2 regions of the Clostridium intestinale genome follow, and region 2 is predicted to be linked to the other one. Evidence: riboswitches for the same ligand, from Rfam matches in the RefSeq annotation. Region 2 holds a riboswitch; the other holds the start of a gene.
The links. Region 2 has a riboswitch for FMN ahead of ribD (bifunctional diaminohydroxyphosphoribosylaminopyrimidine deaminase/5-amino-6-(5-phosphoribosylamino)uracil reductase RibD). Riboswitches for the same ligand answer to the same signal wherever they lie in the genome.
Positions count from the first base shown of each region.

Region 1: linked by a shared signal. The riboswitch ahead of P8F83_RS14055 (ECF transporter S component) and the one ahead of ribD (bifunctional diaminohydroxyphosphoribosylaminopyrimidine deaminase/5-amino-6-(5-phosphoribosylamino)uracil reductase RibD) in region 2 are both predicted to bind FMN.

Region 1 covers NZ_CP121166.1:2,748,449-2,752,667, reverse strand. The annotation lists gene P8F83_RS14065 (M28 family metallopeptidase) at 1-8, opposite strand, end outside; gene P8F83_RS14060 (Tex family protein) at 138-2,306, shown strand; FMN riboswitch at 2,366-2,485, shown strand; gene P8F83_RS14055 (ECF transporter S component) at 2,596-3,171, shown strand; gene rimI (ribosomal protein S18-alanine N-acetyltransferase) at 3,233-3,688, opposite strand; gene tsaB (tRNA (adenosine(37)-N6)-threonylcarbamoyltransferase complex dimerization subunit type 1 TsaB) at 3,688-4,219, opposite strand, start outside.
Region 2 covers NZ_CP121166.1:3,391,191-3,395,409, forward strand. The annotation lists gene P8F83_RS17425 (bifunctional 3,4-dihydroxy-2-butanone-4-phosphate synthase/GTP cyclohydrolase II) at 1-265, opposite strand, end outside; gene ribE (riboflavin synthase) at 279-926, opposite strand; gene ribD (bifunctional diaminohydroxyphosphoribosylaminopyrimidine deaminase/5-amino-6-(5-phosphoribosylamino)uracil reductase RibD) at 931-2,019, opposite strand; FMN riboswitch at 2,218-2,335, opposite strand; gene P8F83_RS17440 (DUF438 domain-containing protein) at 2,384-3,139, opposite strand; gene ric (iron-sulfur cluster repair di-iron protein) at 3,156-3,854, opposite strand.

The DNA.
Region 1 (4,219 bases), 640 kb from region 2:
TTTTTCATGTTAAACCCCTTATGTAAAAACTATATAAATACATATGATATTTAACCAAAATCTATGACAAGGGGAAACTTGATTATATGAGGATTATTATTATAATAATATATGGAGTAAATTTTTAGGAGGAGAAAATGAATAACATTAATGAAGTATTAAGTAAAGAATTAAATATAAGTTTAAAGCAGGTAGAAAGTGTAATAGAACTAATAGATGGAGGAAACACTGTACCTTTTATAGCTAGATATAGAAAAGAAGTTACTGGTGGGTTAACGGATGAAGTTTTAAGAAAATTTTCTGAAAGGTTAACTTATTTAAGGAATCTTAATGAAAGAAAAGAAAATGTAATAAGAATTATAGAAGAAACAGGAAATTTAACTGAAGAAATAAAAGAAAAAGTATTAAAAGCAGAAACTCAATCAGAAGTTGAAGATATATATAGACCTTTTAAGCCAAAGAAAAGGACCAGAGCTACAATAGCTTTAGAAAAAGGTCTAAAGCTATTAGCTGACCTTATATTCTCAGGAGAATTTAAAGGGGATATACTAGATAAGTCAAAAGAGTTTATTGATGAAGAAAAAGCTGTTTTAAATGAAGAAGAAGCATTAGCAGGGGCTATGGATATAGTAGCAGAACAAATTTCGGACAATGCGGATTATAGAAAATGGCTTAGAGAATTCTTATTTAAAGAGGGGGTACTTGAAACAAAAGGGGGTTCAGAAGAACCAACTCCTTATGAAATGTATTATGACTATTCAGAGCCTGTAAGATTTTTACCTTCACATAGAATATTAGCTATAAATAGAGGAGAAAAAGAGAAAATATTAAATGTAAAAGTAGTAGCTAATGAAGAAAAAATAATTACTTATCTAAAAAATAGAATACTTAAAGGTAATAGTGAAACAGATAAGTATTTAGAAGAAGCCATAAAAGATTCCTTAAAAAGACTTATATATCCTTCTATTGAAAGAGAAATAAGAAGTGAGCTAACAGAAAAGGGAGAAGAGGGAGCTATAAGAATATTCAATGAAAATCTTAAATCCCTACTTATGCAATCCCCTATAAAAGGTAAAGTAGTTATGGGATATGACCCAGGCTTTAGAACAGGATGTAAAGTAGCTGTTTTAGATGATACGGGTAAATTTTTAGAGAAGGCTACAGTTTATCCAACAGTACCTAAAAAGGATATAAAAGGAACTATAAAGGTTTTAAAAGAGTTAATAAATAAATATGGTGTTGACGTAATATCATTAGGAAATGGTACAGCATCTAGAGAATCAGAAGAAGTGCTTGCAGAAATGATTACTGAAATCAAAAAAGAAACAGGCAGAGATGTATACTACTGCATAGTTTCAGAAGCAGGAGCATCAGTTTATTCTGCGTCAGAACTTGCTCAAAAGGAATACCCTGATTTAGATGTAACAATAAGAGGTGCTATATCAATAGGAAGAAGACTTCAAGACCCTCTAGCAGAACTTGTTAAGATAGACACTAAATCCATTGGAGTAGGTCAATACCAACATGATGTAGCAGTTAAAAAACTTGATGAATCTCTAAAAGGAGTAGTAGAAGATTGCGTAAATAAGGTTGGCGTAGACTTAAATGTTGCGACACCATCTTTACTTAGTTATATATCAGGAATAAATACCTCTATTGCAGCTAATATAGTAGCATATAGAGAAGAAAATGGAAAATTCAAAAATAGAAAAGAACTTTTAAAGGTTAAAAGATTAGGACAAAAAGCATATGAGCAGTGTGCAGGTTTCTTAAGAGTAATGGAAAGCAGCGAGCCTCTAGATAATACAGCTGTACATCCAGAGTCATACGTAACAGCTAACAATCTTATAAAAGAATTAGGATATTCGAAAGGTGAACTTAAAAAAGCTTCTTTAACAGATATTGAAGGAAGAGTTCAAGAAATAGGAATAAAAGAACTTGCAGCAAGACTTAATGTAGGAGAACCTACATTAAAAGATATAGTAGGTGAACTTAAGAAACCAGGAAGAGATCCAAGAGAGGAACTTCCAAAGCCTATATTTAAATCAGGAGTAATTGATTTAAAAGATTTAAAACCTGGAATGGAATTAATGGGAACTGTTAGAAATGTATCAGACTTTGGAGCTTTTGTAGATATAGGAGTTCACCAAGATGGATTAGTTCATAAATCTCAAATGGCTAATAGAAGAGTAAATCACCCCCTAGACATAGTTAAATTAGGAGATATAATTAAAGTTAAGATTATAGAGGTTGATGAAAAAAGAAAAAGAATATCCCTGTCCATGAAGGATGTTTCACAAGAATAAAAAATATCTTGTCAAAAATTAAACTTGGATATATAATAAAGACAAGAAGAAAAAAATTAAATTATCTTCAGGGCGGGGCGTAATTCCCCACCGGCGGTATAGCCCGCGAGCTAAGTTTTTTAGCATGATTCGGTGAAACTCCGAGGCCGACAGTATAGTCTGGATGAAAGAAGGTAGTAATTAGGATTACTTAGTTATTATGCCCTGAATCTCATGATTCAGGGCTTTTGTTATTTTTTATTATCCTAATATTGCCCAGGAAGATATATCTTTAGGAGGCGTATTATAAATGAACGATTCAAGATTAAACAAACAAATTAGGATTGCACTATTATCAGGAATAGCTTTTGTACTAATGTATTTTGATTTTCCGCTACCATTTTTTCCACCATTTTTGAAAATTGATGTATCTGATATTCCAGCTTTAATAGGAGCTTTTTCTCTAGGACCAGTAGCAGGTATAGTTATAGAACTTATTAAAAATATTCTTTATACCTTAATTAAAGGATCATCTTCAATGTTTATAGGAGAGTTCGCGAACTTTGCTATAGGAGCTACTTGGGTGTTTGTAGCAGGATTTATATATAATAGAAATAGAACTTTCAAGACAGCAATAATAGGTTTAGTTTCATCAGTATTAGCAATGACTGTAATGGCAGTATTATTAAACTACTTTGTATTACTACCTATGTATGTTAATGTTTTTAAAGTTGATTTAGGTGGAAGCATAGGAAGTTTTATTGCGGTAGCAACAGTACCATTTAACATTTTAAAAGGAGCCATTTCATCAACTGCAACAGTATTACTATATAAACCAGTAATTGCAGTAATAAATAGACAGTCTATAAGAACAGTAAAATATTAGATTAAAAATAAAAAACCTCGGATATTCCGGGGTTTTTATATTTGCTCTAATGTTAGGACATTTATCTTTTCCACATTATAAGAGCATCTTCTTTATTATCTTCATAGTAGTTTTTTCTAATTCCTTCTTCAGAAAAACCTAATTTTTTGTATAACCACTGAGCAGGAAGATTAGATACTCTTACCTCTAAAGTTATTTCCTTTGCACCTCTAGCATAAGCCTTATCTAAAAGCGCATTTAATAAAGTTTCACCTATACCTTTGCATCTATAATCTGGATGAACCGCTATATTAGTAATATGAGCTTCTTCTAATATCACCCATATACCTCCATAAGCTATTACTCTGTTGTCCATAATAACAACTAAATAAGAAGCTAATTTATTTTTTAGCTCTCTCTTAAAAGAATCATAGCTCCAAGGAATGGGAAATGAAAAAATAGAAATCTCACATATATCAACAAGATGTTCAGAAGTCATGTCTACAATTGTGAATTGTTTAGAATTAAATTCATCCATTACTCTAATCCTAATTTCCTTTCATACTCTCTTTCAGCTTGGGATTTCCTTAAATAAAGAGGTATTGAATTATTAATATCATCTTTTTCACCATTTAAAAGTCTAGCAAGACCTAATTCTCCTAAAGAAGAAGCCCTTGTATAATTAAGATGAAGAGGAGGGAAAACCGCTTCCTTTTTTAAATCCTTAAGCTCCACCTTATATTTTATTGTTCCATCACCTATAAAAAGAACCTGTTCATTATATTCATTTAATATTTCAGAAAGTTCTTTAAGAGAAATATTAAGGTAATCAGAAAGCCTTGTAAGCTTACCATCTATATTCTTATATAAAGCTGTATAGACATTACCTCTTAAAGCATCCATAACAGGACATATAATACCAGTAAAGTTAAATACGTTATAAGCTAAGCCATCTAGGTTTGAAATAGAAACAAAAGGCTTATTTATACCTAATGACATACCTTTTATGGTGGCAAGACCTATTCTAAGTCCAGTAAAGGAACCAGGACCTTCAGAAATAACAAAACCA
Region 2 (4,219 bases):
AAACCGTAAAAGCAGTTTCATGATTATCAGTATTTTTTTCAACCATCTCATTAATATCTAATTTTCTTAATAAAGCTTCTTCTGCTGGCACACATATAAGTCCTTTTCCAAAGGTTGCCATAAAATTAATATGCTCACCTTCTACTTTTTCAGCAGCCATAAGTAAGTCCCCTTCATTTTCTCTATCTTCATCATCAACAACTATTATTATCTTACCCTCTTTAATATCCTGTATTGCTTCTTCAATAGTATTAAATTTGTACATATATAACCCTCCCTTAGAATCCATTATTTATTAGAAAATCCATGGTTATAGATTTCTTTTCATCATTCTTTTTGTTAAATCCAAGTAACTTTTCTACATACTTTCCTATAACATCACACTCAAGATTTACTTCTTCACCTATTTTCTTTTTAAGTAAAGTAGTCTCTTCGCTTGTATGAGGTATTATAGATACCTTAAACTTCTTTTCATCAACATAGGCTACAGTTAAACTTATTCCGTCTATTGCTATCGAACCTTTCTCAACAATATATTTTAAAACTTCTTTCCCCGTATCTATAGTAATCCAAACAGCATTTCCTTCTTTCTCATAGGATGTTATCTTTCCTTTTCCATCTATATGCCCACTTACTATGTGTCCTCCAAACCTGCTATTTGCAGCCATGGCTCTTTCAAGATTAACTTTATCTCCTTTTTTAAGAGTTCCTAAATTACTTCTTCTAACAGTTTCACCCATAACATCTGCATAAAAATGATTTTTTCCTATGCCTGTAACAGTGAGACAAACCCCATTAGTACTTATACTATCGCCTAAATAAGTTTCCTCAAGTACCTTGGATGCTTGTACTTTTATTCTCAAAATATTCTGTGAGGCTTCAAAATCTACAACAGTTCCTATTTCTTCAACTATTCCTGTAAACATACCTTCACCCCCTTAAATATCCCTCAATCAATAAATCTTCGCCTAAAAACTTTGTTGATATATTCTTAATATTAAAAGCTTCACTTAAGGCTCCAATTCCAACCCCTTCAACCGGTGTTTTAGCCTTGTCTCCACCTATTATTTTAGGAGCTATATAAAACTCTACCTTGTCTACTAATCCTGCTTCTAGAAAGGAAAAGTTTAATGTTCCTCCCCCCTCCAACAAAACACCATCTATTTTTAATCTTCCAAGCTCTTCTATAAGTTTCCTTATATCAACTTGCTCATCTTTATCCTGTAATATTAATACCTCTATTCCTCTATCTTTTAATTGTTTTATTTTATCTTTTGGAGCTTTTTCTGTAGTTGCTATCAAACATCTGGATTCATTACTAATATCTAAAACCCTACTATCTAGTGGAATTCTAAGCTTACTATCAACTATTATTCTTATTGGATTTCTACCATTAGGCACTCTACATGTTAGTGAAGGATTATCTTTAATAACTGTATTTACTCCAACCATAATGGCTGAATATTTATTTCTAAGTTTATGCACATTTTCTCTTGCAATTTCTCCAGTTATCCACATAGATTCCCCAGAAGTTGTGGCTATCTTTCCATCTAAACTCATAGCTGCTTTAAGTAGCACATAAGGCTCATTACTTAAAATGTATTTATTAAACACCTCATTAAGTTTTATGCATTCCTCTTGTAAAACCCCAACCTTAACCTCTATTCCAGCTTTCTTAAGCTTTTCTATACTTTTTCCTGCAACTAATGGATTAGGATCCATTTGTCCTATAACAACTTTAGAAAATCCATGTTCTATAATGGAATCAACACATGGAGGTGTCTTGCCGTAGTGATGACAAGGCTCTAATGTTACGTATATAGTTGTACCTTTAAGGGATTCCTTAGAATCTTTTATTGCATTTATCTCTGCGTGATTTCCACCATAAAACTCATGGTATCCTTCTCCAATTACTTTGTTATTCTTTACTATTACTGCACCAACTTGAGGATTAGGATTTACCTTTCCTTCTCCTTCCTTAGCTAACTCTAGTGCTCTTTTCATAAACTTTTCATCCATAACATTCCTCCTAACAAAAATCTCAAGGCAAGTAATGATTCAGACAATAAAAAATACCCCAAGCAAACGCTCAGGGCACAACAAACCAAAAGTAAATAAAGCCTATTACAACAAATAAAAAAGCTCTGAAATCCTAAAATTTCAGAGCTTATAAATGCGAAATAGCCATATTATTAAGTAAGCTTAATAATACCTTTTACTCATCTTCTTCCATCCAGACTTTACTGTCGGCCTCGGAATTTCACCGAATCATGCTAAAAATTAGCTCGTGGGCTTTACCACCGGTAGGGAATTTCACCCTGCCCTGAAGACCTTATATAATTATGAGTAAATTATATAGTTAAAGTTTTATCATGTCAACCTTTTAAAAGTTAGGAGTAAATCCACAATATCCCACTTCATCACACTTTTCCTTCATATTTGTCCATCTTGCTTCATCTTTTATTGCTTCTAAAGCTGATGGATATAATATATAATTTTCTTTAAATATATGATCTCTTAAGTTAAATATAATGTATTTAGCTGTTTCATCTAAATCTGCTTTAAATGCCTCAAAATTAATATACTTTATATTTTCTCCTAAAGATTTTAACCTTCTCTTTTTAGCTCTTAAATCCTCATGTTCCATCTTCATAATTCTAGTAGGTCCAGTTATGCCTTCCTTCTCCATCTCTAAAAACAATACATTTTCTTCTCTTTGATGGTGATTTTCTGCATCTAATATATTATCTGCTAAAGTTATAATTTTTGAGAATTCTTCCTTAGTAGAATCATAGTCCTTAAACCCTTGTATGACTTTATTTAAGTCTTCTAATTCTGTTAAAAATCCTAATATAACATCATGTTCTTCCACCATAGTATTAACTACGTGTCCTGGATATATTTTTGTTTTTAACTTCTCAAGTTCATCCTTTAACACTTCCATGTGAATCTCACATAGTCCTCTTAAATCCTCTGGTTTCATTCCTTCTTCAATTAAGTTTTGTTCTGCTACAGATAATTCCATAGGAGTGATTTCTTTTACTATTTTTAAAGCTTCCCCTCTAACTTCTTCTGTGGCACCTTCTGTATTTAATCGCTTTAATATATGCGATAAGTTTTCTACCCTCTCTTTATTCATCTCAAACCCCTCCTAATTAAATCATTTCAAATAAAACACTGTTTTCTTTGTAGATATGCATAAACAAGTTTTTTTCTAATTCATGTAACTTATGATATGCAAGTTTAAAAGTTGTGCAAGCACCTGCTGGTGGAGTAAAGTCTCTTGTAAGCTCTTCCATTTCCTTAAGAATGTCCCCAGCTCCATCATGTTCTGATTCTGTTTCCTCAATATATTTAATTAATTCTGCTTTTTTAACTTCATCTTTACTGTAAAAATACTCTTCCATAAGTGGAAATAAATTTTCTTCCTCTTTAATTAAATGTTCCTCTAGCTCAGTTTTTAAACTTCCAAATAGTTTGTGAAGTTTTAGAAGTTCTTCTCCATTATGGTTAAAATGTACTTTTAAAATTTTCAATAATAGTCCATCAATTTCTTTTATTTCTCTATAAGTATATTGATGATGTGTATCTACTATATGCTTTATTAAGTCTAATGGCTTTTCTTTTCTCCAATCCTTATACTCTTTATTGCTTTCTAAAAATTTCTCATATTCATCATTTAACTTATCAACAAACAAATCAACATTTAGTCCTTTATCTTTAAGTGCAGCACCTAAACTATCATGTCCTCCGCAGCAATAATCTATCTTTACTTCGTTAAATATCTTACTAGAATCAGGAAATATTGAAACAACCTCTCCAAGTTTTTGATTCGCATTTATAACTCTACTCATTTTTAACACCCTCCAAAAATTCTTGTTTTCTATGAACTAATAATAACTTGTATTAAAATATTAAAATATGATTCAAGTCACACTTTTAAAAAAGCTACAAAATTTAAATTCTTTTGCTCTTTTGCGCAATTGCGCAATTGATGTTTTGATGTTTTGCGCAATTGCGCAATTATACACCTCTGACCTGTAGGAGCTTCTTCCCAAGCTCCATTAAATTCCTTTTAACTTTATTACTGTAGAGACCTCTCCTCAAATCTCACTAAATCCTTTTAACTCCATTGATTAAACTGTGGCTAAAAAACGCGTCTACCGCAACAATGTGCACTTCTATTCTGTAGGAGCGTTCTTCAGCTCCATTAAATTTC